DNA from 3 places in the Micromonospora ureilytica genome. Region 3 is predicted to be linked to each of the others. Evidence: riboswitches for the same ligand, from Rfam matches in the RefSeq annotation. Region 3 holds a riboswitch; each other region holds the start of a gene.

Region 1 (9,624 bases), 1.2 Mb from region 3:
CAACTCCATGATCGACGAGGCAGGGGTTGGTCGGCGGTGGGCACCGGGGGCACCCGACCGGAGCACAGCTCTCAGCGGACGCCGGCGTAGATGGCGCGGTCGCCGAGCTCTTCTTCGATGCGGATGAGCTGGTTGTACTTGGCCGTCCGGTCCGAGCGCGACAACGAGCCGGTCTTGATCTGCCCGCAGCCGACGCCCACGGCCAGGTCGGCGATGGTGGTGTCCTCGGTCTCCCCGGATCGGTGCGACATCACCACCCGGTAACCCGCCTTGTGGGCGGCGTCCACCGTCGCCAGGGTCTCGGTGAGCGTGCCGATCTGGTTGACCTTGACCAGGATCGCGTTGGCGTAACCACCGTCGATCCCGTCGCGCAGCCGGTCGACGTCGGTGCAGAAGACGTCGTCGCCGACCAACTGCACGCGCTCCCCCGCCACCGCCGTCAGCCGCTTCCAGCCGGCGATGTCGTCCTCGGCCATCGGGTCCTCGATCGAGCTGATCGGGTACCGGGAGACGAGATCGAGCAGGTAGTCGATGTGCTCCTCGACGGTGCGCCGACGTCCCTCACCTACGTAGTCGTAGACGCCGGCGCGGAAGAACTCCGAGCTGGCCGGGTCGAGGCAGATCAGCACGTCGGCCCCGGGCTCGTAACCGGTGTCCTCGATGGCGCGCAGCACGAACCGCAACGCCTCGTCGGCATCCGCGACGGTGGGCGCGAATCCGCCCTCGTCACCGACGTTGGTGCTGTGCCCGGCCGCGGCCAGGGACGCCTTCAGGGTGTGGAAGACCTCCGAGCCCATCCGGACCGCCTCGGCGAAGGTCTGCGCGCCGACCGGGGCGATCATGAACTCCTGGAAGTCGAGCGGATTGTCGGCGTGCGCGCCGCCGTTGATGATGTTCATCATCGGCACCGGCAGCAGGCGGGCGCCGACGCCACCGACGTAGCGGTAGAGCGGCTGCCGGTGGGCCAACGCCGCCGCCTTCGCCGCCGCCAGGGACACCGCCAGAATGGCGTTGGCACCCAGTCGACCCTTGTCCTTCGAACCGTCGAGGTCGATCATCGTCTCGTCGATCCGGGCCTGGTCCTCCGCGTCGAACCCGAGCACCGCGTCGGCGATCTCGCCGTTGACCGCGGCGACGGCCGCGCTGACCCCCTTGCCGTGAAAACGCGTCCGGTCCCCGTCGCGCAACTCGACCGCCTCGTTCGCCCCCGTCGACGCGCCCGACGGCACAGCCGCCCGGCCGGTCGACCCGTCGGCGAGGACCACGTCGGCCTCCACGGTCGGGTTGCCCCTGCTGTCGAGGATCTGCCGACCCCGCACCCGACTGATTGCCGTCATCACACACTCCCTGCTCAGGCTTCCTTTTCGCAGCCAGACTGGCAGGAAACGGCGGCCCTGACACCGCGACGATGGACACGTTGACCCGTACCCCGGGGTGCGGGTTTAGGGTCGCGGGATGCGGGTGGGTGAGTTGGCACGACGGACCGGGACCACGGTCCGGGCCTTGCGGTACTACGAGTCGGCCGGGCTGGTCGTGCCCCGACGGTTGAGCAACGGCTACCGAGAGTACGACCCGATCGCGGAGCGGCTGGTGGCCCAGATCCGCGAGCTGATGGCGCTCGGCCTCACCGTCGAGGAGACCCGCCCGTTCGTCGAGTCGATCGCCGGTGGTTCCGACGACACCGACGTGTGCGCGGCGGCGGTGGCCACGTACCGCAGCACCATCACCAATCTCCAGGAACGGATCGGCAAGTTGACGGCCCAGCGGGAGGCGCTGGACGCGCGCCTCGACGCGGCCGCGACCCAGGTCGTACCCGGCAGTCCCGCCGAAGGCGCCGACCCCGCCGCGCTGGTCGGCGTCAGGTTGCCGTCGCTGTCCTTCTACGGCACCGACGGCCGTCCGGTCGATCTCGGCGCGCTCGGCGCCGGGCGCAGCGTCATCTTCGTCTACCCACTGACCGGCCGGCCGGGCGTCGACCTGCCCAACGGGCTGCTGGAGATCCACGGCGCCCGCGGCAGCACCGAGCAGGCCGCCTGGTTCCGCGACCATCACGCGGAACTCCGCGCGGCCGGCGCGGCACGGGTGTACGGCCTGTCCGCGCAGTCGACCGGGTACCAGCGTGAGCTCGTGCACCGGCTGCGGCTGCCGTACCCGCTGATCCCCGACCCGAGGCTGACCCTGGCCGACGCGCTGCGCCTGCCGACCCGCGCCGCGGGCGACATGACGCTCTACGAGCGGTTGACGCTGATCATCGCCAACGGCGCTGTCGAACACGTCTTCCACCCGATCCCGGACCCGGCGTCGCACCCCCTGCACGTGATGCGGTGGCTCACCAAGCGACGCCAGGCTCCGGGATCGGTCGCCGCCTAGAAGTCGTCGTCGAAGGCGACGGTGCCGCTCACCCCGACCTGGTACGCCGACACCCGCCGCTCGAAGAAGTTGGACAGCTCCTGCACGTCCTGCAACTCCATGAAGCCGAACGGGTTGCTCGACCCGTAGTGCGGGGCGATGCCGAGCTGGGCGAGGCGGCGGTCGGCGACGTGCTGGAGGTACTCCCGCATGTCGGTCAACGTCAGACCGGGCACGCCGTGACCCAACAGGTCCTCGGCGAACTGCACCTCACACTCGACAGCCTCGGCGAGCATCTGGCGGACCTGGTCGGCGAGGTCGTCGTCGAAGAGGTCCGGCTCCTCGGCGCGGACGGTGTCGACGACGTCGAACGCGAACGCCATGTGCATGGACTCGTCGCGGAACACCCAGTTGGTGCCGGAGGCGAGGCCGTGCAGCAGGCCGCGGGAGCGCAGGAAGTACACGTACGCGAACGCGCCGTAGAAGAACAACCCCTCGATGCAGGCGGCGAAGCAGATCAGGTTGAGCAGGAACGTCCGCCGGTCCTCCCGGGACCGCAGCTCCCGCAGGTCGTTGAGCGAGTCGATCCAGCGGAAGCAGAACTCGGCCTTGCGACGGATCGAGGGGATGTTCTCGATGGCCGCGAAGGCCCCGAAGCGCTCGGTCTCGTCGGGCACGTACGTGTCGAGCAGGTTGAGATAGAACTGGACGTGCACGGCCTCCTCGAACAGCTGCCGGGACAGGTAGAGGCGGCCCTCGGGGCTGTTGACGTGCTGGTAGAGGTTGAGCACCAGGTTGTTCGCGACGATCGTGTCGCCGGTGGCGAAGAACGCCACCAGCCGGCTGACCAGGTGCCGTTCGGCCGGTGACAGCTTGTCCAGGTCGGCGAGGTCGGCGTGCAGGTCGACCTCCTCGACGGTCCAGGTGTTGCGGATGGCGTCGCGGAACCGGTCGAAGAAGTGCGGGTAGCGCATCGGGCGGAGAGTGAGGTCCATCCCGGGGTCGAGCAGCATGTGCGTGGTCCTCGTGTCGGTGGTGCGGGTGTCGGCGGCGGTGGCGGCGTCGGCGGTGGGGGTCACTGGCAGGCCTCGCACGACTCGGGGTTCTCCAGCGAGCAGGCCAGCGCCTCCGCGTCGACGGCGACGGGTGCCACGGCGCTGACGGTGGCCTGCTGGATCCGCGTCGCGGGGCGCGAGCGCAGGTAGTAGGTGGTCTTCAGCCCGGCCTTCCAGGCGTAGAGGTACATCGAGGAGAGCTTGCCGATGGTCGGCGCGGCCAGGAACAGGTTCAGCGACTGGGACTGGTCGATGAACGGGGCGCGGGCGGCGGCCAGGTCGATCAGCGCCCGCTGCGGCAGCTCCCACGCGGTGCGGAACAGCTCCCGTACGCCGGCCGGCAGTTCGGCGATGTCCTGCACCGACCCCTCCGCCCGCTTGATCGCCGAACGGATCCGCTCGGTCCACAGACCGCGGGCCTTCAGCTCGCGTACCAGAGCGGTGTTGACCTGGAGGAACTCCCCCGACAGGGTTTCGCGCTTGAACAGGTTGGACACCTGCGGCTCGATGCACTCGTAGCACCCCGCGATCGAGGCGATGGTCGCGGTCGGCGCGACCGCCACCAGCAGCGAGTTGCGCAGCCCGTACGCCTCGACCCGCTTGCGCAGCGCGTCCCACCGCGCGGCCTGCGTGCCCTCGACACCCCACAGGTCGGGCTGCAGCTGACCCCGGGCGGCCCGGGTCTGCGGGTACGCCGGGTGCGCTCCGAAGTCGCGTGCCAGGTCGGCGGACGTCTCCAGTGCGGTCAGGTACAGCTCCTCGCTGATCCGGGTGGACAGTTCCCGCGCCGCCGGCGAGTCGAACGGCAGCCGCAGCGCGAAGAACACGTCCTGCAGGCCCATCAGCCCGAGCCCGACCGGCCGCCAGCGGGGGTTGCTCGCCGCCGCCTGCGCGGTCGGGTAGTAGTTGATGTCGATGACCCGGTCGAGGAACGTCACAGCGGTCCGCACCGTGGCGCGCAGCCGCTCCCAGTCGATGTCGCCGTCGCTGAGGTGGGCGGCGAGGTTCACCGAGCCCAGGTTGCACACGGCGGTCTCGGCGTCACTGGACACCTCGACGATCTCGGTGCACAGGTTGGACAGGTGCACCACGTTGCCCGGCTCGGCGGTCTGGTTGCAGAGTCGGTTGGCGGCGTCCTTGAAGGTCATCCACCCGTTGCCGGTCTGGGCGAGGGTGCGCATCATCTTCCCGTACAGCTCCCGCGCCGGGACCTGCCGCACGTAGCGGCCCTGCGCCTCGGCCTCCCGGTACGCGGCGTCGAACCGCTCCCCCCACAGGTCGGGCAGTTCGGGCACCTCGTGCGGGTCGAACAGCGACCACAGCTCGTCGGCCTCGACCCGGCGCATGAACTCGTCGGGGATCCAGTTGGCCAGGTTGAGGTTGTGGGCGCGCCGGGCGTCCTCGCCGGTGTTGTCCCGCAGTTGCAGGAACTCCTCGATGTCCGGGTGCCACGGCTCCAGGTAGACGCAGGCCGCGCCCTTGCGCCGGCCGCCCTGGTTGACCGCGGCGACGCTCGCGTCCAGCGTGCGCAGCCACGGCACGATCCCGTTGGACTGTCCGTTCGTGCCCCGGATCAGCGCACCCCGGGAACGGACCCGGGAGTACGCGATGCCGATGCCACCGGCGAACTTGGACAGGTTGGCGACCTGGGCGTACCGCTGGTAGATCGAGTCCAACTCGTCGAGCGGGGAGTCGACCAGGTAGCAGGAGGACATCTGGGTGTGCCGGGTCCCGGAGTTGAACAGGGTCGGTGAGCTAGGCAGGTAGGCCAGGCTGGACATCAGTCGGTAGAAGCCGACCGCCTCGTCCGCCGTCCGGGACAGGCCGCAGGCCACCCGCAGCAGCCAGTACTGCGGGGTCTCCAGCACCAGTCGGCTGGTGGGGTGGCGCAGCAGGTAGCGGTCGTACACCGTGCGCAGGCCGAAGTACTCGAACCGGCGGTCGCCGTCCAGGTCGATGGCGTGGTCGAGCGTCGTGGCGTGCGCGGCGACGAACGCGGCGGTGTCGTCACCGATCAGGCCCTCGGCGTGGCCGACCCGGATCGCCGCGCTGAACGAGGTGATGCCCTGCCGACGCACCTCCTTGTCGACGTAGCCGGCCAGCAGCCGCGCGGCGAGGCGCGAGTACTGCGGCTCCTCGCCGATCATCTCGGCTGCGGTCTGGATCGACAGCCGGTCCAGTTCGGCAGTGGTCGCGCCGTCGTAGAGGCCGCTGATGGTGCGGGTGGCCACCCGCATCGGGTCGACGTCGGTCAGGTCGTCGGCCCACCGCTCGACCGCCCGGACGATCTTGTTCACGTCCACGGGTTCGGTGGCGCCGTCGCGCTTGCGGACCTGCATCGGCGTCCGCCGCACTGTCGCGTCGCCGCTGACCGGGACTACCTCGGTGACTGTCACCACTCGCTCCTCGGAGTTCGAGACCTGGTGGCCCGGACGCGAGGAGACAGACACCGACGGACGCCACGCCAGCCCGGCGTGGGTCAGGTGGCGTCAGCCGTCCCACGCGGCCTCGGACCGCCGCCCACCCGGGTGCGGGTACGCGGCGCGCTGGCAGGTCTTCGGACTCGCGGGCACGACCGGACTCGCCGGTCTCCTACTGGCCGTCGCTTCCCAGGCCGTTTGGTGGCCCAGTGCTGATGACGGCTGTCGTTCCCACTCACCGCTGCGGGACAGTCCCGGATTTCCACCGGGTTCCCTGTTGCCTCGACCGCACCGGATGAGCGGCCGAACCAGCTGCGTTCGACACCATATATAGGGACGCAGCCGTTGTCACACCCCACATGTCGGTCTCGGGCGTGTCGGGGACCGGCTCGGTGATCACCGTCACCACTGTGGCCGACCACGCACGCCAGGCATCTGGGACGGGCCTCCGCGCGCGTGTCGACAAGCGACATAGATTTGACCTATCGGAGCAGCAAACATCATACGTATGCGGGCCTGCGGCGATCGATATCGTTGACGTGCCGGAGCCGTCCTCCGTATACTCCCAGTGATCATCTGATCTTTAGCCTAGCTGGGCGAGGAGCGCATGCCGCAGATCACCGCCGTCACCGTCGAAGACGTCCGCTTCCCCACCTCCCTGACCGCTGACGGGTCAGACGCCATGAACAAGGACGGCGACTACTCGGCGGCCTACGTCGTCCTGCACACCGACGGCGTCGACGGAGTGGGTGCGCCACTCGCGGGGCACGGCCTGACCTTCACCATCGGTCGAGGCAACGACATCGTCGCGGCGGCGGCGGTCCACCAGGCACAACTCCTCGTGGGCCTGGACGTGGCGACGATGGCAGCGGACATGGGCGCGGTCTACCGCCTGCTGACCTCCGACTCACAGCTGCGGTGGCTCGGCCCGGAGAAGGGTGTCGTCCACCTGTCCCTCGCCGCCGTGTTGAACGCGTCGTGGGACCTGGTCGCCCGGGTCGCCGACAAGCCGCTGTGGCGGCTGCTCGTCGACATGTCCCCCGAGCAACTCGTCGACATCGCGGACCTGCGCTACCTGTCCGACGCGCTGACCCGGGACGAGGCACTGGCCATCCTGCGGGCCAAGGAGGGCACGAAGGCCGCCCGCCTCGCCGAGCTCGACCGGACCGGCTACCCCGCCTACACCACCTCGGCGGGCTGGCTCGGCTACGGCGACGACAAGCTTCGCCGACTGTGCCAGGAGGCGGTCGACACCGGCTACGGCTACGTCAAGCTCAAGGTGGGCGCCAACCTCGATGACGACATCCGCCGATGCGCGATCGCGCGGGAGATCCTCGGACCGGACCGCAACCTGATGATCGACGCCAACCAGGTGTGGGACGTCGGTCAGGCCATCGAGTGGGTCACGGCCCTCGCCCAGTTCAAGCCACTGTGGATCGAGGAGCCGACCAGCCCCGACGACATCCTGGGCCACGCGGCCGTCCGCCGTGCCGTCGCACCGATCGGCGTCGCCACCGGCGAGCACTGCCACAACCGGGTCATGTTCAAGCAGCTGTTCCAAGCCGAGGCCATCGACTTCTGCCAGCTGGACACCGGCCGGTTGGCCAGCATCAACGAGATCGTCGCCGTGCTGCTGCTCGCCGCGAAGTTCGACGTACCGGTGTGCCCACACGCCGGTGGTGTCGGCCTGTGCGAGATGGTCCAACACGTGTCGGTGCTCGACTACGTCGCGATCTCGGGGGATCTCACCAACCGTGTCACCGAGTTCGTCGATCACCTGCACGAGCACTTCACCGATCCGTGCATCATCCAGGACACCGGCTCAGGCAGCGGTTACGTCCTGCCCAGCCAGCCCGGCTACTCCACCCGGATGCGTCAGGAGTCGGTCGCGCTGTACCGCTTTCCGGACGGCCGCTACTGGGCGTCGACAGACCCGACTACCGTGTCATCTCCGGAGGCGGCGTACGTGATCGCGGGTGGGAAGGCCACCCCCGCCGGCCGCTAGGGGAGTCATGTCTCGCACTGACGAAGTGGTCAACGGCATCAAGCGGATGATCCTCGAAGGGCAGTTCAGGCCCGGGGACCGGCTGCCCATCGAGAAGGACCTCGCCGAGTCGCTCGGCGTCTCGCGAGGCTCGCTGCGCGAGGGGATGTCGGCCCTGTCGATCCTCGGCATCGTCAACATCCGCCAGGGCGACGGCACCTACGTCACCAACCTCGACGCGCCACAACTGCTGGCCCCGATGGGTTTCGTGGTGGACTTCCAGGGTCAGGGCGACCCACGGCACATCCACACCGTTCGGCGACTGCTGGAGTGCGAGGCCGCCTGCCTGGCGGCGACCAGGATCACCGACGAGGCCCTGGCCCAGGCCGGTGACCTGCTCGCCGAGGCGGCCCGGCTGGTCGGCCAGTCACCGCCGGATCACGAGCGGATCATGGAGATCGACATCGCCTTCCACCGGATCATCGCCGCGCACGCCGGAAATCCGGTGCTCGTCGGCCTGATCGAAGCCTTCGCCGGGCGGACCATCCGCGGCCGGCTCTGGCGGAGTCTGCACGAGGAGGGCGCGGACGTGCGTACCCATGACGAACACGTGGCGATCCTGAAGGCCCTCGTGGCGCGCGACCCGGAGCGGTCCCGCACCCGGATGGCCAACCACCTGATCGGCGTGGAGGAGTCGTTGCAGGGGTTACCCGACGACGCGGACGCGGGCATCGAGACGGCCCGGTCGTGACCGCCGGCCCTCACGACTGCACGTCGAGCAGCCCCTCGTCGTACAACGCCGCCCAGAGCTGATCCGGGACGTCGACGTCGGATCGGCGCAGGGTCTCGGTCACCTGGGCCCCGTCCCGCATGCCGACCACCGTCGAGACCACGGCCGGGTGCCGACGGACGAACGCCAACGCCGCCTGGGGCAACGTGACGCCGTACGTCTGACAGACCCGCGCCATCCGGCGGGCGTGGTCGATCACCTCTGCCGGCGCCTGCTGATAGTCGTAGACGGCGTCGGTCGCCGGCATGTCCCGGGCCAGCAGCCCGGAGTTGTAGACCCCGGCGACCACCACACCGACGCGGCGGGCCTGCGCGACGGGCAGCAGGTCGGTCAACGCGCCCTGCTCCAGCAGGGTGTACCGGCCGGCGCACATCACCACGTCCACGTCGGTCTCCGCCACGAAGCGGGCCAGCATCGCGGACTGGTTCATCCCGGCCCCGACCGCACCGATCACGCCCTGCTCCCGCAACTCCACCAACGCCGGGATCGCCTCGCGCGCGGCCTGCTCCCAATGCTCGTCCGGATCATGCAGATACACCACGTCGATCCGGTCCAGGCCGGTGCGCCGAAGGCTCGCCTCCAACGAACGGCGCACGCCGTCGCGGCTGAAGTCCCAGACCCGGCGATGATCGGCGGGAACGTCGTACCCCTCCGGATCCCGCCGGTGCGCCGTCTCCGGTGACGGCACGAGCAGCCGGCCGACCTTCGTCGACACCACGTACTCCTCGCGCGGGCGGGAGCGGAGGGCCGCGCCCAGGCGCGTTTCGGACAGGCCCAGCCCGTAGTGCGGTGCAGTGTCGAAGTATCGGATGCCGCCCGCCCACGCGGTGTCCACCGCGGCGGCGAACTGCTCGTCCGAAGTCGCCCGGTAGAGATTGCCACCCTGTGAGGCGCCGAAGCCCAGTGGGCCCAGCCGCAGCGGCGACCCGGCGGCGCGCCGGGTCGCCTGACGGGCGAGATCGTGCGCGACCCGGTGGGCGGCCACCGTCACCTCTCGTCCCGATCCGCGCTGGTGCTGCCGGTCAT
Region 2 (9,624 bases), 1.3 Mb from region 3:
TGGACGGTGACGTCCCCCGCGCGCTGCGCGGCGCACTCCGCGCCCGCCTTGACCGTGTTCCAGTAGTCCGCCCCGACCGCCTTGGGTACGACGGCGAGCTTCAACGGGCCGCTCGCGTCCTTTGTCGCGCCGTCGCCGCCGTCCCGGACCTCGACCCCGCCGCAGGCGCTGAGCAGGGCGGTCGCGGCGGCCGCGGCCAGGATCGCCTGCGCACGCAGGAGTCGTCCTCGCGTCCGCCGGCTGGTGGTGGTGTGTGCCATGGTTTGTGTCCTTCCTCGTTCGGACTCTCGGAATGGCATGTCAACCCCGTGATTCCAGCCGCCGGCGGCGGTACTGGTCGAAGTAGACGGCGGCCCAGATGATCACGCCGACGATCACCTGCTGGTAGTGGATGCTGATGTCGAGCAGGACGGCGCCGTTGCGAACCAGGGCGATGAGGAACGCGCCGATGATGGTCCCGACGATCCGGCCCTGCCCGCCGAACAGGCTGGCCCCGCCGATGACCGCGGCGGCGATGACGTCGAGCTCCAGCGAGATCCCATAGTTGGGCTGGCCGGAGTTGACCCGGGAGGCGGCGATCATGCCGCCCAGCCCGACCAGGACGCCGGCCAGCACGTACACCCCGGTCAGGTGGCGCCCCACCCGGATGCCGGAGCGGCGGGCCGCCTCCAGGTTGGAACCCATCGCGTAGGTGTGCTGACCGAAGCGGGTCTGGGAGAGCAGGAAGGCGACCCCGACGGCGACCAGGACGGTGATCACCACGGCGAACGGAATGCCGAGGATCTCCCCGTTGCCGAGCAGTTGGAAGGACCGGGGCAGGCCGTAGACGCCGACCGCGCCGGTGATGATGAAGACGAGGCCGCGGCCCACGGACATCGTCCCCAACGTCGCGATGAACGGTGGGATCCGGGCCACCGTCACCAGCAGCCCGTTCAACAGCCCGGCCAGCGCGCCGACGCCGATCGCCACGGCCGTGGCCGCCCACAGCGAGAAGCCGAGGTCGCGCACGACCATCGCGCCCAACACGCCGGCGAGCGCGGCGACCGACCCCACTGACAGGTCGATGCCCTTCGTGATGATGACCATCGTCTGGGCCGTGGCGATGATGGCGATCACCGCCGTCTGCGCCCCGATGTTGAAGAGGTTGTCCGCGGTCAGGAAGTACGGACTCGCGAAGGTCAAGGCGATGAACAGGACGACCAACGCGGTCGCGGCCGTGAACTCGGAGACGGCGTGGGAGATCCGTTCCCGGAACCAGTCGCTGAGTTCGCCGCGCTGCGTGCCGGCGGTTGCCTCGGCGCTACTCATCGTCGGACCTGACCTCCCCAAGCGTGGCGCTGGCACCCGACGGGGACCCGCCGACGAGCCGAACGCCTGTGCGCGACCGACCCTGCTCGGATGGCAGTGCGGCAACGCGCCCGCACGACCCTCGAGATAGGTCGGATGTTTGCCCCGATCAGGCGTTACCTTCCCACGCATTCACGTATGTTGCCAAGGTCTTACGGGCGTGTTTTGCCATCGTTACCTGCACCGCCGAAGGCATACATCTGACCAAACGCCATCGGCCGCCGTCGCTAGCATGTTATCGATAACATCCTATGTCCCCAGTTCGGAACCCGCTGCCGGGTCAGAAGGGGGCCAGTTGGTACACCCGGCCGGCGGTCTCACGCCAGATCGCCGCCCGCTCGCCCTCCGACAGCGGGTCCAGCAGGTCGCCGAGGACCGTGACCCAGCGGGTGTACGAGGTGGCGAGCAGGCACACCGGCCAGTCCGAGCCGAACATCAGCCGATCCGGCCCGAACACGTCGAGGGCGTGCTCGACAGCGGGCCGCAGGTCGGCCGCCGTCCAGGACGCGCCGTCCACCTCGGTCACCAGGCCGGAGAGCTTCGCCGTCGTGTTGGGCTCGGCCGCGAACGCGCGGAGGTCGCGGCGCCAGTCAGCGAGATCGCCGCGCCCGAGCGGGGGCTTGCCGAGGTGGTCGAGGACGAACCGCACCTGGGGCAGGTCGCGGACGAGCCGGGTCGCCGCCGGCAGCTGACCGTGGCGCACCAGGAGGTCGAAGGCGAGGCCGGCGGCGCCGACCGCGGCGATGCCCCGCCGCACCTCGGGGCGGTCGAGATAGGCCGGGTCGGGCTCGGACTGGACCAGGTGGCGGATCCCGACCAGCCGTTCGCCGCCCCGCCCCTTCCGCAGTCGATTTAGACGACGGCCGACCTCCGCGGCGGTGAGGTCGACCCAGCCGACCACCCCGGCGACGAGAGGATCGTCGGCCGCGACACCGAGCAGCTCGGGCGTCTCCGACCGGACGGCGACGGACTGCACGACCACGGTCTGGGTGACCCCGGCGGCCCGGGTCGCCGGGGCGAGTTCGACAGGGGTGAAGTCGTCGTCGATCGCGGCCATGGTGTGCGGATCAATCCAGGGCTGCGGGTGCCGCGCCCGGACCCAGAGGTGATGATGCGCGTCGACGATTCCCGGCCGTCGCGCGACCTCGCCGGTCGTCATCGGACCCGTCCTGGCGTGTTCACGTTCACCCCACACCCCGCCCCGCCACCGACCGAACCCCTCCGGGTAGACCCGGAGCCACAGAGTCGATCTGGCAGGTTGACCATGTTAGCGGTAACAGGCTGTTCCCGGGCCGCGGAACGCGCGCCGGACCGGATTCCCACCGAGTCGCCTTTTGGTCAGACGAATCCGCCGGCACCGACCGCTGGTCCGGCTCGTAAGAAGCTCCGGTGCGCGGGCGCCCTGCGGGCGCGGGGCCCGGGTTGACCGCCTGAGGTGGCCCCGATACCGTCGACCCACTATCTGCGGCGACGCGAGGGAAGCCGGTGTGAATCCGGCGCGGTCGCGCCACTGTGAGCGGTTCCCCCACCTCAACTGGGGGCCGCGAGCCAGGACGCTCGGTCGTCCGCAGCCTTGCGATGGGGACGCGTCATCCCTGGGGAGGTTCGTGTATTCATGTCTAGTTCCGCTTCCAGCCAACCGGTGGTGCACCCCGCCGGCAGCGCACGTCTCCTGTGGACGGCTCTCGCGACCGTTGCCGTGCTCACCCTGCTGGCCTACCTCGTCGCCTTCGACCAGGGGGCGGTGTCGCGCAGCGGGATGTACCTGCACGAGCTGATGCACGACGGCAGGCACCTGCTGGGTGTCCCGTGCCACTGAACACCACCACCGCTCCCCCGTTCGTCGCCGTCCTCGTCCGCGGGCTGCTCGCCGGTCTGATCGCCGGCCTGCTCGCCGGGGCGTTCGCGTACGTCGCCGGCGAACCCCACGTCGAGGCGGCCATCGCCATCGAGGAGGCGGCGGCGGCACACGCCGAGCCCGCCGCCGGTGCGCACGACCACGAGGACGCCCTGGTCAGCCGGACGGGTCAGCGTGGCGGCCTGTTCCTGGCCACCGGCCTGTTCGGCGCCGCGATGGGTGGTCTGCTGGCCACGGCGTACGTCCTGCTGTCCCGTCGGCGGCGCAGCGACGACGGCGGGCGGTCGGGCCTGCTGCTGGCCGGCGCGGCGCTGCTCGGCGCGGTGATCGTGCCGTTCCTCAAGTACCCGGCGAACCCGCCGGCGGTCGGCGACCCGGCCACCATCAACCAGCGGACCGTCACCTACCTGTTGATGGTGGTGCTCGGGCTGGTGGCCGTGTGGGCCGGCTCGCTGGGCTACCGGTCGGTGGGCGGCCAGGCGCCGACGTGGCAGCGCGCCGCCGCGGCCGTGGGCGGGTTCCTGCTGGTCACGGCAGTGTCGTACGTGGTGATGCCGTCCTTCCAGGAGGTACCGGCGGACTTCCCCGCGACCCTGCTGTGGAACTTCCGGCTGGCCTCGCTCGGCACCCAGGTAGTGCTCTGGACCGGCATCGGCCTGCTGTTCGCGGCCCTGATGCACCACGAGCGGCGTCGCCGGGCCGGCACCGCACTGCCGAGCACGTGACCGGCACCAGCCTCCGGCTGGTCGCCCACGGTCACACCGCCGCTCTGCGTCGGGCCCGCTTCGGCGGCACCGACGACGGCCTGGACGAGGGTGGCCTTCGTGCCGTCCTCGCCCAGGCCCACGCGGGTTCGGACCGGCGTGGGCCCCTCGGCGTGCACGACACCTGCCTGTCCAGCCCGACGGCGGCGGCCCGACAGACCGCCGACGCCCTGGGCCTGCTGCCGACCATCGAGGCGGCGTTGGCCGACTGTGACTACGGCGACTGGTCCGGACTGTCGCTTGAGGAGATCGCCGGTACACACCCGCAGGCGCTGCACGACTGGCTGTCCGACGCGGACTCCGCGCCGCACGGCGGTGAATCGGTCACGGCCGTACGGGATCGGGTCGGTCGCTGGCTGGACGAGCACCGCGGCGCCGGTCGACGCGTCGTCGCGGTCACCCACCCGCTGGTGATCCGGGTCGCGGTCGTGCACGCCCTCGGCCTGCCGACGGCGACCTACCGGCAGGTGGACGTGGAGCCGTTGGCGATCGTCCGGCTCACCAGCCAGGGCACGCGCTGGCAGCTCCGACTGAGCGCGGCGTGAGCACGTAGCTGATGTCTCCGGGCGAGATGCCCCGGCCGGCAACGTCCCGGAGTGGGGCGGGCCGTGAACACGGCCCGCCCCACGCGGCTGCACTATCCCTGGCTTGGCGCTAGCCGGTGACGGTGAACGGCCGGGACACCTTCGTCGCCGACGTGGCGCCGTTCAGCGTGACACTTGTCGCGCCCGCCTTCGCCGCACCCGGAACGCTTACCGTCGCGCCGGAGATGACGCCGTCACCGTTCGCGCGCACGGTGCTGACCGCCAGTCCGGTCCCGAAGGCGATCGTGACCACCTCGTTCGGAGCGAACCCGGAACCGTCGAACATGATCGACGTACCGCGCGGTCCCGAGGTGGTCAACAGCGCCACCCGCGGCTGGTAGGTCCGCGCCTCCGGCTCCCCGGTCACCTGGACGGTGGCCGTGGCCGGCGTACGCGAGGACGCCCCAGTCGCGGTGACGGCGTACCGGCCGGGTTGCGCGTCACCGGAGGTCGGCACCGAGGCGCGGACCGTTCCCGTCGCGGAGGCCGCGACCTTCACGGTCCGGGCCGGGTCGGTGCCGACGCTGACGGTCACCTGCTCGCCGGCGGCGAAGCCGCTGCCGTCGACGGTGATCGCGCCACCGGTGGTGACGGTGCCGGACGCGGACAGCGCGATCGCCGGCTGCGATCCGCCCCGAGCCACGGTCACCGTGAAGGACCCGGTGCTGCTCGACAACGTGTCCCACGCGGTGACGCGCACCGTGTAGGTGCCCTCCCGTGCGTAGGCGTGCCGGCCACTCATCGCACCGGACGCGCCGATCGTCACGTCGTCCGGAACCGTGCCGTCACCCCACTGGACGCGGGCACGGTAGCCCGTCGTACCGGGAACGCCGCCGGTCACCGCTCCGAGGTTCGCCGCGAGGGCCTGCCCGGCGGTGGCCGTCTGGTCCTTCGGGGCGGCGGTCGTCAGCGCCGGGGCGGGCGTGCCGTCGTTGGCCACGGCGAACACGTGGATCCGGCCCGCCGAGCGAGGGTCACCGGTCTGCGTCGGCAGGGTCACCGACACCAGTGTCTTGCCCGCCGGGATCTGGTACGGCGCGGTGGCGAACAGGAACGGCTGGGCGCCGTCGCGGCTCGTGCCCTGCAACCGGTACGCCGTCCGCGCGACGATGATGTTGCCGTAGGACGGGGTGCCGTTGGCGTTGCCGCCCAGCGTCCAGTCGCTCAACTGGATCGGAATGCTGGCCGTGCTGCCGTCGCTGAACGTCGCCGTGCCGGTGGTGCTCTGGTTGCCCTGCGTTCCGGCGCCGATGAACGAGATGCTCTTCGCGTCCTCCGGGAGGTCGAGGACGACAGTCGCCCCGTTGCCGGTGGCGTTGTCCGGCTGCCCGGCCGGGATCACCGGCACTGTGAACCGCAGCTCGGTTCCGGGAACCTGCCGCTGCTGACCCTGGGTCACACCGCCCGCAGCGAGGGCCGCCCGCGAGTACGCCCACGACTTGGCGTCGCAGTCTGCCGCGAGTGTCCCTTCGTCACCGACGCAGACGCTGTCGAACGCGGCGGTGAGACCGGAGGCCGGGGCGTACGCCACCTCGACGCCGACCGTCGCGGAGCTCTGGCTGTCGCCGTCGGTGACCGTGACGTTCGCCTGGTGGTAGCCCGGCGTGGCGTAGGTGTGGGACCCACCGATGCGGTAGACGGCCCGCGAACTCAACGTCACGGTGCCCGCGGTGACCGGCGTGCCGTCACCCCAGTCGATGGTGGCCTGGTAGCCGCTGGCGTCGCCGCCGGTGACGGTGGCCAACGGCACCGAGACGGGTACGCCTGTCGTCGCGTGCACGCCGTCCGCGGCGGTGACCGCGATGTCGCCGCCGCCGAGGTCGAGGTCACCCCCGGCGAGCAGCTCGACCTCGGCGAGGTTGGTCTGCGCGGCGCCGACCGTCTTCGTGACGGCGAGGCGGAACTGCGCGAACCGCCCCGGCTTGTCGATCGAGTACGGGCGGGTCTGGTTGCGCCACGGGAACACCTGGCCGGTGCGGGAGTCCACTGTGGTCCAGGTGAGACCGTCGTTGGAGCCCTGCAGGCGCCAGTCCGCCGGATCGCCCACACCGGCGCCGGACGTGACCGTGTAGTACTTCGGCTTCTGCTTGCCACCACGGAAGGCCCAGGTGATCTGGGGGGTCGCCGAGGTGAAGGTCAGCTGGGTGGTCGACGAGTCGTCGAACAGCTTCGACGCGTCCTGACCGCCGGTCGCGGTCGCGGTGCCGAGACCGGGACCGGTGACGTCCTGCAACGGCTTCGGCGCCTCGTCACCCTTGGTGAGCGACGGCGGCGCGTCATTCTTGCCGGTGCCCCACGACGACGGCTTGGAGCCCATCTGGAAGTCGATGGTGCCGCCCTTGGCGAGCGCCGCCACATCCACTGACAGGCCGCGCTGCTTCTTACCGTTGACCTTGACGTCCTGCACGTAGACGTTCGCCGCGCTGTTGTTCGGCGCGTTGACGACGATGTCGCCGCTGCTGCGGTGCACTGTCATCCTGGTGAACTGCGGCGAGCCGATCGCCCACTCGGACGACCCTGCCTGCAACGGGTAGATGCCCAGCGAGCTGAGGATGTACCAGGACGACATCTCGCCGTTGTCCTCGTCGCCCAGGTAGCCCTGGCCGATCTCACTGCCGACGTAGAGGCGGCGCAGGATCTCCCGTACCTTCTCCTGGGTCTTCGCCGGCGCGCCGGCGACGTTGTACATGTACGGGATGTGGTGCGACGGCTGGTTGCTCATGCCGAGCTGTCCCATCCGCACCGCGCGCGCTTCGAGCATCTCGTGGATGACACCGCCGTACCCACCGGGGCGGTCGGCGTTCTCCGGGGTGGTGAAGAACGCGTCGAGCTTGTCCCGCAGCGCCTTCTGCCCGCCGTACAGGTTGGTCAGGCCTTGGCCGTCCTGCTGGGCGGTGAACGCGAAGTTCCACCCGTTGGTCTCGGTGTAGACGCCGCCCCAGTCCAGCGGGTCACCGGCGAGGAAGTTGCCGGCGGCGTCGCGGCCCTGGAAGAGCTTCGTCTTCGGGTCGAAGAGGTGGACGTAGTTGCGGGCCCGCTCCAGGAAGTACCGCGACTCCTCCTTGAGCCGGGCACGCTCCGACTTCGGCGTGGCCGGGTCCTTGGCGAGCGCCGCACCCATGTTGCCGATGCCGTAGTCGTTGATGTAGCCCTCCAGCGCCCAGGACACCGACTCCCCGGTGGACGTCGGCGTGTAGCCGAGGAACAGGGAGCTCTCGATGCCCTTGCGTCCGACCGCGCTGCGCCCGGACGCGACGGTCGCGTCCTTCACCGCCGCGTCGTACGCCGCGAGCGGGTCGGGCAGCTTGACCCCGGTGAGGTACGCCTGGGCCAGGGCCACGTTCGCGCTGGTGCCGGTCATCAGGTCGGCGTAGCCGGGGGACGACCAGCGGGCGATCCAGCCGCCGTCACGGTAGTGCTGGACGAACCCGTCGGAGATCTTGGCGGCGACGTCCGGGTACAGCAGCGCGTAGGCGGGCCACACGGTGCGGTAGGTGTCCCAGAAGCCGTTGTTGACATAGATCTGGCCGTCGACGACCTTCGCGCCGGTCTGGGTGGCTGTCGACGCGCCGGTCGCCGCCGCGACCGGGCTTGCGTACTGCCAGCGCGGCGCGGCGGCGGTGCCGGTGTTCTCCGACTGCGAGTTCGGGTAGAGGTTCAACCGGTACAGGTTCGAGTACATCGTGACCAGCTGCGCCTCGGTGGCGCCCCGCACCTCGACCCGGCCGAGCCGGTCCTTCCACGAGGCCGTCGCGGCGGCGTGGATCTGGGCGAAGCTCTTTCCGGTGACCTCCAGGTCGAGGTTCCGGCGCGCCTGGTCGACGGAGAGGAACGACGTGGCGAGACGCATCGTCACCTCCCGCGATCCGGAGAGGTCGAAGGTGGCCGAGGTCGCGGCGGACGCCGTCGGCGCCCGGTCGAAGGTGCCGGAGACGAACATCCGGCTACGACCGGCCGACAGGCCGCTTCCGTTGTCGACCCAACCGGTGAACGTGCCGTCCGTGCCGATGGTGAACGTGCCGTTGTGGAAGACGAGACTTCCGGTCGCCTGCCCGGTGGGGAAGGTGAACCGCATGATCCCGGCGTGGTCGGTGGGCGACACCTCCGCGACCAGGCCGTTCTGGAGCGTGACCCGGTAGAGGTCCGGCTGCGCCGTCTCGTCGTCGTGGCGGAAGGCGACCGCACGGCTGGCCGGCTGACCGGTGAGGGGCCCGCCACCGACGACGGGCATCACCGACATCTGGTTGCGGTCACCCATCCAGGGGCTCGGCTCGTGGGAGATCGCCAGGCCCTGGAGCATCGGCAGGTTGGCCTCGTTGTTGACCCGGTGGTACTCGTACTCCCAGGAGTCGGAGGTCGCGTCGGTCACCGGGGTGAAGAAGTTGAACCCGTTCGGCACGGCGGTGATCGGCAGGTTGTTGCCGCGCGAGAAACCGCCGGTCGAGTTGGTGCCCCGTCGGGTGTCGACGTAGTTGGTCAGCTTCGAGCCGTCGATCGACGCCGGCGCGGCCGTCACCTCGACGTCGTCGAGCCAACCCTGGAACCGGGTCTCCCCGGTGGCCTGCGGATTGTCGTACGCCAGCAGGATGCGGTCGATCGTCTTGCCGCGCGCGACGGTGCCGAGGTCGGCCTGCACCAGGTTCCACTGGTCGGCGAAGAGCACCTTCGAGGTCCCCTGCCCGGCGCCGGTGAGCGGGTAGCCGTGCTGGTCGGCGGGCGAGCGTCCACTCAGGTAGCTGCCGTCGGTGAAGTGCAGGTCGACGGCGGTGTAGGTGGACGGGTACCGACCGTCCCCGCCTGTGAACTCGGGGAAGATCTTGTACGACAGTCGGGTCTTCGGCCCCACCGGGATGGTGACGTCGAACAGCTTGTTCGTCGCGTACGACCGGCCGTTGCCCTCGGCGCCGCCGGAGTAGCGCAGCGCGGCCAGTCCGGTGAACCCGACGTCCGGCTTCGTGGTGTAGCCACCGTTCGGCCCGGCGGTCGCCTCGCTGACCATGGGGGTGGCCGGCGGGCGGACGTCCGAGCCGTCGCTGATGTTCCAGTCGGCGAGCTGCACGAGCGAGTCACC
Region 3 (9,624 bases):
TCGCCAGCGTCGCGCCCGTCGCGTCGTCACCCCGATGCGTGTGCGGCCCCGTACCGGCCGGGTGTTGGTGCCCGTCGGTCGCAGAGCCCACCTGGTCCGAGGCGGGCGGTCCACCGGCTGCCGGTCGCGCGTTGCCGGTCGCCGGACTCTCGTCGGCGGTGCCGATGCGGGCCAACCCGAACCCGGCCAACAGAGCGATCACCAGGCCACCGACGAACAGCGCCAGGTGGGTGTTGCTCAACCGGGACCCAGGCGTCGCGGCGGCGAGGTCCGTGTCGGGCTGCGGTCCGGGGTCGACCGTCGGCTCGCCGTCCGTGCTGGCGAGGGCCTCGGTCACCTGATCGGTAGGCGTCGGATCGACAGCAACGCCCGTACGGGCCGTGACGACCGTGTTGCCCTTGCGCGCCGCCGGCACGGTGGCGGGCCGCCGCCTGTCGCTCGCGGTACGCGCGACGACGCCGACCTTGCCCCCGACGGTCTTGCCAGCGCCGGCCTTGCCGCCGACGGCCTTGTCCCGGGCAGCCTTGTCCCCGGCAGCCTTGCCGCCGACGGTCTTGCCAGTGCCGGTCCTGTTCGTGGCACGGGCGCCGCCGCCGCGTCGGCCGGAGGCCGCCGCCGAGGTACGGCCCCGACCGGTGGGTGTGCCGGCGGATCGGCGACGCCAGACGACGAACCCGGCCACCGCCCCGGCCACCGCGACAGCCGCCGCCCAGCCGGCCCAGGCCAGTGCCCCTGGACCGCTCTTCTCGGTCGACCCGGTCGACGGGGCCGCTGCGGCCGGCGGGCTCGACGGATCGTCCGCTGTGGTCGGCACCGCCGAGGCCTGCCCGGACGTGTTGTGCTGCTCGCTGGCGGCCACCAGCGCCGGGTCCGGTTGGGTCGACGGCGGGCTCCACCCCTTCGGCGCTGCCGTCACCCGCCCGTCGTAGCGGAAGGTCAGGGTGCCCCGCACGGTGTCGCCGTCCGAGGCGACCGACAGGTAGCTCACCGAGTACTGGCCCTTGGCGGGCAGGTGGGCGACCGACACCACCGCGGGGAACCCCGTCGTGTACTCCCGTGGCTCGAACTGCCCGTTGACCAGGAAGTACTCCCGTACCGGCTTCTCCAGCGGCTTCGGCTCCCCCTGCGACCAGCCGTTGTCGACACGGGTGCCGCCCGGGGCGGTGATCGTGAAGAACGCGTTGGCGGCGGCCTTCTCGGTGAAGAACAGCTGCACCGACGTCAACGGCTCGCGCACGGTGGCGCCGCTCGCCGGTGTGGACATGGCGAGCGTCCCGTGAGCTGCGGCGGGTTGGGCGGACGCGAGGAGGGCGACCGCCGAGGCGAGGAGGAACGCGAGGAGGCCCGAGACCACCCGCCCGCAAGTCTGGGGGAGACGACGCATCTGGATATCCTCACCCTCGCGAGACTTTTTTCAATAGGTGAGGATCTTCTTCCTCAGATGACAAAAGTTGACGATCAGGCCATCCGTCGCCGCGGCAGGACGCCCCGGATGGACAGATCCCCTGGCCAGCTATGCTGCCGACGGCGCTGGTTCGCCCCGTCGTGACCGGCGGGGCGTCGTAAGAGGGAACCCGGTGGAAATCCGGGGCTGCCCCGCAGCGGTGAGTGGGAACGACCGCCGTCATCAGCACTGGGCCATGTGGCCTGGGAAGCGACGGCCAGTAGGGGACCGGCACCACCGGTCAGGCCCGCGAGTCCGAAGACCTGCCGGCGCCGCGTACACAACCGTGTGCGCTGCCGTCGGCCTCGCGGGTGGGCTGAGCGGGTGACGGGCCGTGCGTGTGGTGCGCGGCCAGGTCCTCGTCAGCGTGTGTCCGCGACCCGGCGGTGTGGTTTCCCGAGGGACGGACTACCGCTGTGCACGACACCACCACGATCGCCGGCCGAGCGCCGTCGGCGTCGCACCTGACCCTTTCGCAGATCATGGACCAGCACCACACCAACCTGATGGGTACGGTGCACGGCGGCCGGATCCTCAACCTCATCGACTCCGTCGCCGGTGTGGTCGCCGCAAGGCACTCCGACGGGCCGGCGGTGACCGCCGCCATCGACGAGACGGCGTTTCTCCGCGCGGTGCGGGTCGGCGACGTCGTGCACGTCGACGCCCGGATCACCTGGGCCGGCCGCAGCTCGATGGAGGTCGCGGTCAAGGTGACCGCCGACCGGTGGGACCGGGCGGTGCCGCCCACCGACGTGGCCACCGCCCACCTGGTCATGGTCGCCATCGACGACGACGGCCAGCCTCGTACCGTGCCGCCGCTGCTACCGGAGACCGACGGGGACCGGCGACGCTACCGGGAGGCGGAGATCCGCCGGGAGCACCGGCTGGCGCTGCGGCGCGCGCTGCTCGACGGCGCCGACGACGGCTGACCCGTGCGCGGTCCGCCCGTTGCGGCGCTGGCGCGGTCCGAGGAACCCGCCCCGCCGCCTATCCGGTCGGATAGCGTCCACGTGAAACCTCGATCACGGAGAGTGTGGATGGCTATGCGCGCTGCGGTGCTGCGGGAGTTCGACGCTCCGCTGACGGTCGAGGAGATCGATCAACCCACTCCCAAGCGCGGGCAGGTGCTGGTGCGGATCGTCGCCAGCGGTGTCAACCCGCTCGACACGAAGATCCAGGCAGGAAAGGCCGCGCACGCGCGTGTCGAGCTGCCTGCGGTGCTCGGCCTGGACCTTGCCGGCGTCGTCGCGGCGATCGGCACGGAGGTGACCAGCTTCGCGCCGGGAGACGAGGTGTACGGGCTCTGCGGGGGCGTCGGCGACCTCCAGGGTTCACTGGCCGAGTACGCCGCCGTGGACGCTCGACTGCTGGCCCGCAAGCCGAAGGCACTCTCGATGCGGGAGGCCGCCGCGTTGCCCCTGGCGGCGGTCACCTCCTGGGAGGGGCTGGTCGACCGGGCCGGAGTCCACGCCGGGCAGAAGGTGCTGGTGCACGGCGGTGCCGGCGGGGTTGGCTACGTGGGCGTGCAGCTTGCCCAGGCGCGCGGCGCCGATGCGTACGCCACGGGCGGGCCGGCGAGCATGCGGGTGATCGAGAGCCTGGGCGCCGTGCCGATCGACTACACCACGAGCAAGGTCGAAGAGTACGTCGACAGGCACACCGGCGGCGAGGGGTTCGACATCGTCGTGGACACCGTCGGTGGCGCGACGCTCGACGCGTCGTTCGCGGCGGTACGCACCTATCACGGGCACGTCGTCAGCGCACTGGGTTGGGGGTCGCACTCGCTCGCCCCGCTGTCGTTCCGAGGCGCGACCTACTCCGGGGTGTTCACCCTGTTGCCGATGCTCACCGGGCGCGGCCGCGAACACCACGGCGACATCCTGCGCGAGATCGCGGCGCTGGCCGATGCCGGTGCCCTGCGCCCGCGACTGGATCCGCGCGAGTTCACGCTCGACACGGTCATGGACGCCCACCGGCTGGTCGCGGACGGCACCGCCGAGGGCAAGGTCATCGTGGACGTCGCCGGTTGAGCAGAGCCGTTCGTGAAGGCGAAGTGGTCAGGTGGCGTTGTTCCCAGGGTGGCTGATGCCGGCTGGCGTCTCGGGTTGCCTCACGCTGCGCCTGCACGTGCCGTAGATCGATGTGGAGCGTTGCGGGTGAGCTTGCTGGAGTCCGCCGTAGTTCCGTCATCTGAGACACCGATCCCACTCGCGGCGCCATGAGCAGCGCATCCTCTGTGGTGACCTCTTCGGTGGACCCGAAGGCGTCAGCGCTGGCACCCCGCGGAGGCGGTAGGGCGGAGTCGGCTCATGTCGAAGAGAGTGCGTCTGCGTATCGACGTTGAGGCGCGGTTAACCGATGTCCCAGGACGAGCGCGTCCAGGAAATCGTCGAAGGCGCGATCGGCTCGTGGCGTGTCGCCGGTGGCCTCGACGTCCATGATGAGGCCGCGGATGACGGCCAGCACCAGGGTGGCGAGTTCGGGGCGGCCGACGGTACGCATGCCGTCCTCGAGAGGCTGCAGCCAGTCGGTGGTGGCCTCGCGCCGGAAATTCGGCCACAACTGCTGTTCAGCGTCCTGGCGGAGCTTGCCGAACATGCTGAGGTAGGGGCGGCCCTCGGGGCCGGTGATGGCCTGCCACGCGCGCCGCAGCGTGCTCAGGTAAGGCTCGCCCGGCTTGGGGGACAACAGGTCGCCGTAGAACTCGCGTTGAAGCTGCCGCGCCCGGCGCAGGGTCTCGCGCAGCAGCGCGTCGCGCGTCCCGAAGTGGTAGATCAGCATGCGGGTCGAGCAGCCCGTCGCCTTCACCAACGGTTCGAGACGGTCGGGCAGGCCGTGGGCGAGCGCGTGATCGACGCAGGCGTCGAGGATGCGGTCGCGGATCTCGGGTTGTTTGTGACGTCCCACCGCCACACTTTTTCACGTAACTGGCGGTACGTCTAACGTTGATCCCAGCGGAGAAGGAGTCAGAGATGCGAGTGGTATTCGTGCACGGTGCGTGTGTCCGGGACGGCGTCTGGTGGTGGCACCCGACCGCCGAAGCACTGCGCGAGCGGGGCATCAGCAGCGTCGCGCCGGCGTTGCCGAGCTGCGGTGAGGGCGACCGGCCCGCCGGTTCGAACGGTCCCGGCCTGCCGGAGGACGTCGCGGCGGTGCGGGCGGTGCTGGCCGCGGGCGATGAGCCGACGGTGGTCGTGGGACACAGCTATGGCGGGATCGTCGCGGCCGAGGCCGCAGTGGGCGTCGCATCGGTGCGGCACATGGTCTTTGTGTCGAGCTATCTGCCCGAGCCGGGCGAGTCGCTGTCGACCTTTGGCGCTCCGGAACCGCCGCCGTTTCTCGACTTCGACCCTGAGGGCGGCACGTTCGGCGCGGTACCGCAGTTGTTCGCCGAGACCCTCATGCAGGACTGCCCGCCGGACATCGTCCGCGAGGGTGCGGCTCGCCTGATCCGGCAGACGATTGCCGTCACCCAGCAGCCGGTGCGGCAGGTGGCGTGGCGCGACCTGCCGACAACGTATGTGGTGTGCGCCGACGATCGCGGCACCCCAGCATCGGCGCAGCGTGAGTTCTCCCGCCGCGCCGGCAAGGTCGTCGAACTGCCGACGGGCCACCATCCGTTCCTGTCCGACCCGCAGGCCGTCGCCGACATCCTGACCGGGCTCTCATGACCAGGCCGCCGGAGCTGGTGCGGCGCATGTACGCCGCCTACAACCGCCGGGACGCCGACGGCCTGCTCGCCCTGCTGACCAACGACGTCGACTGGCCGGACGGCGATGTCAGGCTGCACGGCAAGGATGCGCTCCGCCGCTACTGGCTTGAGCAGTGGACCCGGGTCCACACCCACGACGAGCCCAGCGAGCCGGTCGAGCTGGGTGATGGGCGTATCGCGGTTCGTGTCGACCAGACGGTCCGCACGCCGGAAGGGTCGCCGTTGTCGACGGCGCGCTTCGTCCACCTCTTCCAGATCCGCGATGGACTGACCGCCCGAATGGACATCGAAACAGCTTAGTACTCCAACGTCACTTGGCCTGTCTGCGCTGGTAGTGGGATCGGCGGGCGCGGGCTTGGGATGTTCGTCGCCAGCGGGACCAGTGCAGGGTGTGCTCTGGCGAGAGCGATGTGGCGAGGACGAAGGCGTTGAGGAGTCGGCGGCTCTCGGCGACGGTCAGCGCGAACCCGACCTGGTCGGGGACGCCGGCGGCGGTGAGACGCTCAGGCCGGTCGCACCAGGTCGACCACAGGAGCGCGTGCAGACTGGCGGCATCTTGTTGCCCCGATCATGGCCGCATGCATCGATCGGCGGTCGAAGCACGTACGTCAGGCGATGATCGGCGGAAGCTGCCATGGGGGACGCCGGCCGGGCCGCTCAGCTCCGCCAGGAGGGCGTCCACCGCGGGCCGCTGCGGCGTGCCGCCGAGGGCGCGGGTGACCGCGAAGATGCGTCGCTCGGTGACCGGCTCGACCAGTGGCTCCACGTGCACCCCGGGTGGCACGTGGCGCAGCGCCAGCTCCGGCACCAGCGCAGCGCCCAGCCCGGCCGCGACGAGGTCCAGCGTGAGCGCGAAGTCGACGGCACGGTGCCGGATGTCCGGCTCGAAGCCCGCGAGCCGGCAAGCGTGCAACGTGGACCGCAGGCACGGCGTGTGTTCGGCGCTGGCGATCCATGGCAGGTCACGTAGCTCGCTCAGCCGTCCGGTGCGACGGCGCCAATCGACTGGAGTGATCAGGTGCATCGGGTCGGTGGTGACCGGATGCCGGTCCAGGTCGTCGACCAGCGGCACGGGCACGTGGTCGTACTCCTGCAGCACCACCACGTCGAGGGAGCCGGAGCGCAGGTCGAGGCGGCTCTGCTGGTCTTCGGCCTCGATCACCCGCACGTCCAGCTCTGGGTGCTTCGCCCGCGCGCGGGCGGCGGCGGGTGCCACTAGCGCGCCGGCCGCGGACGCGAACGCACCGACCCGCACCGTGCCGCTGACCCCGTGGCGGAGCGCGGCGAGCCCGGCCACCGCCTGCTCCACCGCGTCCAGCACGTCCTTCGCGTGGCTGGCCAGGACCTGGCCGGCCGGGGTGAGGACGATCCCGCGCCCGGCCCGCTCGACCAGCTCGTGCCCGGCCTCACGGGACAGCTGGACGAGCTGCTGTGAGACCGCCGACGGAGTCACGTGCAGCGCCGCGGCGGCGGCGGTGACGCTGCCGCGCAGCGCGACCTCGTGCAGCACGCGGAGCCGACGTGCGTCAAGATTCATGTAGCCACGCTACAGCGGCAGTGAAGAACATTGAACTGGTCCTTAAGCATTTCCTCCGGCAGCGTAGCCGGCGTGAAAACATCGCACCGACTTCTCGCCGTGCTCGTCGCCGCCATTTGGGGCGTCAACTTCGTCGTCATCGAGCTCGGCCTGCGCGACCTGCCGCCGCTCGTGCTGACCGCGCTGCGTTTCGTCGCGGCGGCGGTGCCGGTGGTCTTCCTGGTGCCACGCCCCAGCGCCCGCCTCCGCTACGTGATCGCCTACGGGCTGGTGCTCGGCGTCCTGAAGTTCGGCGCACTGTTCACTGCGCTCGCAGCCGGCATGTCCGCCGGTCTGGCCTCGCTGGTGCTGCAGGCGCAGGCGCTGATGTCGGTGCTGCTGGCGGCGGCAGTGCTCGGCGAGCGGCCGGCGCGGGCGCAGGTGGCCGGCGTACTGGTCGGATCGGTCGGGATCGGGGTGCTGGCAATCGGCAGCGGCGGCCACGCCACGGTGATCGGCTTCGCGCTGACGCTGTTCGCGGCGGCCAGCTGGGCCACGGCAAACCTGGTCATGCGGGCTAGCGGCGAGACGCGACCGCTCTCGCTGCTGGTCTGGTCGAGCCTGGTACCACCGTTACCGCTGCTCGGCCTGGCCGGCGTGCTCGACGGCGGACAGGCGGTGCTGGATGCGATCACCGGCCTGTCGTGGCGCGGGCTGCTCGCCGTGGCGTACATCGCGTACGTGTCGACCCTAGTCGGCTTCGGGATCTGGAACCGGCTGATCGCACAGTACTCGGTCGCACGGGTGGCGCCGTTCAGCCTCCTGGTGCCGGTCTTCGGGCTCAGCGCGGCGTGGCTGCTGCTGGATGAGCCCGTCGGCGTGACGGAGCTGGCCGCAGCCGCCATCGTCGTCGCCGGGCTGGCGCTGGTTGTGCGGCGCTCCACAGCGGACCCCAACAACGCCACGGCCGTGAGCGAGGATTGCAACTCCTCCGTGGTGCGCCGCTCGTAGGGTGACGGCTGTGCCTGCGACTGGTGATGCTGCCCTACTACGGCCCGCTCATTGAGGCCCAGGCCGAGAACGGCTCCGCGGGTGAGACAACGGACGTGGAGCGATCGAGCTGAGGACCACCGCGGGAGCGATCAGTTCGGCGTGTCGCATGAACCGCAGCAGCACTCACCTAGCAGCGCGGGCGGCATGCCAGGTGAGTGCCGGCCCCACCCCTAGACCGATCCTCCAAGGACGGTCTAGGGGTGGTGCGGGGGCCTCCGGGTGCCGGCATCGGGCCGGCGCGAAAATCGATGAGCGCGAACCTCGTCGGAGCCGCGAGCCTGACCGATCGTTCAGCACCCGGGACGACCTCAAGGCCGAGGCACGACGGGTCCCACCCGTTCCCGGGTTGGCTACCTTCACGGCCCGCAAGGGTTCGACCATCCGGCAGGCCCGGGGAGCAATCCGTCGACACCATCGTGATCGGTGTGGATGCGCTGCCGGGCTACTGCAACCTGGCCGCCTCCATGCCGGCGCCGCGAGAGTCAATGGGGACAGCGTCCTCCAAGTGGTGCCCAAGCCCTGAGCGTCTCAGCTCGCGTCAGATGGAGAACGAGGTCAACTCCCGGTTGGCGCTCCTACGTCGCGGCGTCGCCCGGCGCCCGCCGCCGAGTTGCTCGCCGCCTTCGGGGCCGGGGTGGAAATCGGCGGTGGCGCGACGGCCTTCAACGGCCCTGGGATACCCAACTCCTCCACCACCCGGATTCTCCTCGCCGGTATCTCTTCCTTGGTCTGGAAGTTGTTCGGGTCGCCGCTGTGGTCGTGTCGCCACGCGTCGTTGCCGTCGAGGGCGCTTTTCGGCATGTCGAAGGCGAGGACGATCCCGCCCTCGTCGGCGACGTCGCGCAGGGTTGGCTCGCCGCGTCTTTTCCCCATGGCCCATTCGGTGTGCTGCCGGGCGTAGGACAGTGCCAGGTTGAAGTCGAGGGTGACGGTGTTCCAGCCCTTGTCCTTGCTCTCGCTGACGACGTCGTGTTTCTCCCAGCGCTTACAACCGATGTCGCTGCCGGCTTTGCCCGGCATCAGCCCCGTGGCCTGGATGCCGTCGCCGTAATAGTTGCACCGGTTGGTGCCGTGGTAGAACCGGTAGACGTCCGCGGACGGCGGCTTAGGAGGCGGATTGGCCAACACCCACAGCTGTTGTTGAACCTCGTTGTGCCTCAGAAGCGCCTCCTCGGTGGATGTGTCCACGCCGAGGTGCTCGAATGCTGTGGCCAATCGGTACAGAATCAGCTTGTCCGCGACGGCGGCGAGCTCCGGCGCGGCGTACTTCGGGGACAGGACGATGGTGTTGGTGCCCGGCACGTGGTCGCTGCCGACGGGCGTGTGGAGAAGACCCACCGTCAGTGGCATGGCGTATCTGGCTTCGATAACTCTCACGACATCGGCGACCACCTGCTCGGCCGCGAGCCAGTGCGCCAGACGCGCGGACAGTGTCTGATCCGGGACCGGTGCTGATAGTTGCGCCCGTGCAGGGTCAGCGGTGGCGTCCCGTGGCGGGCGGGTCGACTCGTCGGGATGGACAGGCCCCGTGGGGGCACCGGATTGGACGGGCACCAGTGGGGGCCGAGGAGTCTGCTCGGTGGGTAAGTGATTCGGCTGCATTCCGTGAAGTTACGCATAGCCACCGCCGCGAGTAATCGTGTAGTCATCAAACGGACCCGGGGATGCCTTGGTTCTGCGGTCTTGGCAGCTCCATGACCGACCGCTGCCATCGTGATAGTGATTTGGAGCGATGAGTACCTCCGAAATGGGGCTAGACCAGCGACAGGCGGACACGACGCGTCGGTGCTCGAGCCCAACCGCTTCCGCGATGACCCCACCCACGTCGATGGATTCGCGGAAGAACGCGATCGTCGCAGACGCGTCGCGGATGGCCGTGACGGTCGGCTCGGTCACGCG

Evidence for each region. A riboswitch is a leader RNA that binds a small molecule or an ion and turns the genes downstream of it on or off. The one in region 3 is predicted to bind cobalamin.
Region 1: another riboswitch for cobalamin. It lies ahead of IW248_RS11985 (ribonucleoside-diphosphate reductase subunit alpha); the one in region 3 lies ahead of IW248_RS06215 (acyl-CoA thioesterase).
Region 2: another riboswitch for cobalamin. It lies ahead of IW248_RS12025 (CbtB domain-containing protein); the one in region 3 lies ahead of IW248_RS06215 (acyl-CoA thioesterase).

Annotation. Positions count from the first base shown of each region.
Region 1 is NZ_JADOTX010000001.1:2,666,184-2,675,807, forward strand. It holds gene eno (phosphopyruvate hydratase) at 72-1,337, opposite strand; gene IW248_RS11975 (MerR family transcriptional regulator) at 1,456-2,370, shown strand; gene IW248_RS11980 (ribonucleotide-diphosphate reductase subunit beta) at 2,367-3,362, opposite strand; gene IW248_RS11985 (ribonucleoside-diphosphate reductase subunit alpha) at 3,425-5,743, opposite strand; cobalamin riboswitch at 5,936-6,152, opposite strand; gene IW248_RS11990 (enolase C-terminal domain-like protein) at 6,432-7,829, shown strand; gene IW248_RS11995 (FadR/GntR family transcriptional regulator) at 7,837-8,559, shown strand; gene IW248_RS12000 (aldo/keto reductase) at 8,570-9,589, opposite strand; gene IW248_RS12005 (ATP-binding cassette domain-containing protein) at 9,586-9,624, opposite strand, start outside.
Region 2 is NZ_JADOTX010000001.1:2,677,380-2,687,003, forward strand. It holds gene IW248_RS12010 (ABC transporter substrate-binding protein) at 1-260, opposite strand, end outside; gene IW248_RS12015 (ABC transporter permease) at 301-1,308, opposite strand; gene IW248_RS12020 (amidohydrolase family protein) at 1,628-2,506, opposite strand; cobalamin riboswitch at 2,782-2,927, shown strand; gene IW248_RS12025 (CbtB domain-containing protein) at 2,963-3,166, shown strand; gene IW248_RS12030 (CbtA family protein) at 3,157-3,930, shown strand; gene IW248_RS12035 (histidine phosphatase family protein) at 3,927-4,514, shown strand; gene IW248_RS12040 (GH92 family glycosyl hydrolase) at 4,624-9,624, opposite strand, start outside.
Region 3 is NZ_JADOTX010000001.1:1,421,467-1,431,090, forward strand. It holds gene IW248_RS06210 (copper resistance CopC family protein) at 1-1,384, opposite strand, end outside; cobalamin riboswitch at 1,515-1,729, shown strand; gene IW248_RS06215 (acyl-CoA thioesterase) at 1,927-2,373, shown strand; gene IW248_RS06220 (zinc-dependent alcohol dehydrogenase family protein) at 2,482-3,474, shown strand; gene IW248_RS06225 (TetR/AcrR family transcriptional regulator) at 3,752-4,351, opposite strand; gene IW248_RS06230 (alpha/beta hydrolase) at 4,417-5,115, shown strand; gene IW248_RS06235 (nuclear transport factor 2 family protein) at 5,112-5,456, shown strand; gene IW248_RS06240 (LysR family transcriptional regulator) at 5,725-6,693, opposite strand; gene IW248_RS06245 (EamA family transporter) at 6,793-7,683, shown strand; gene IW248_RS06250 (hypothetical protein) at 8,281-9,117, opposite strand.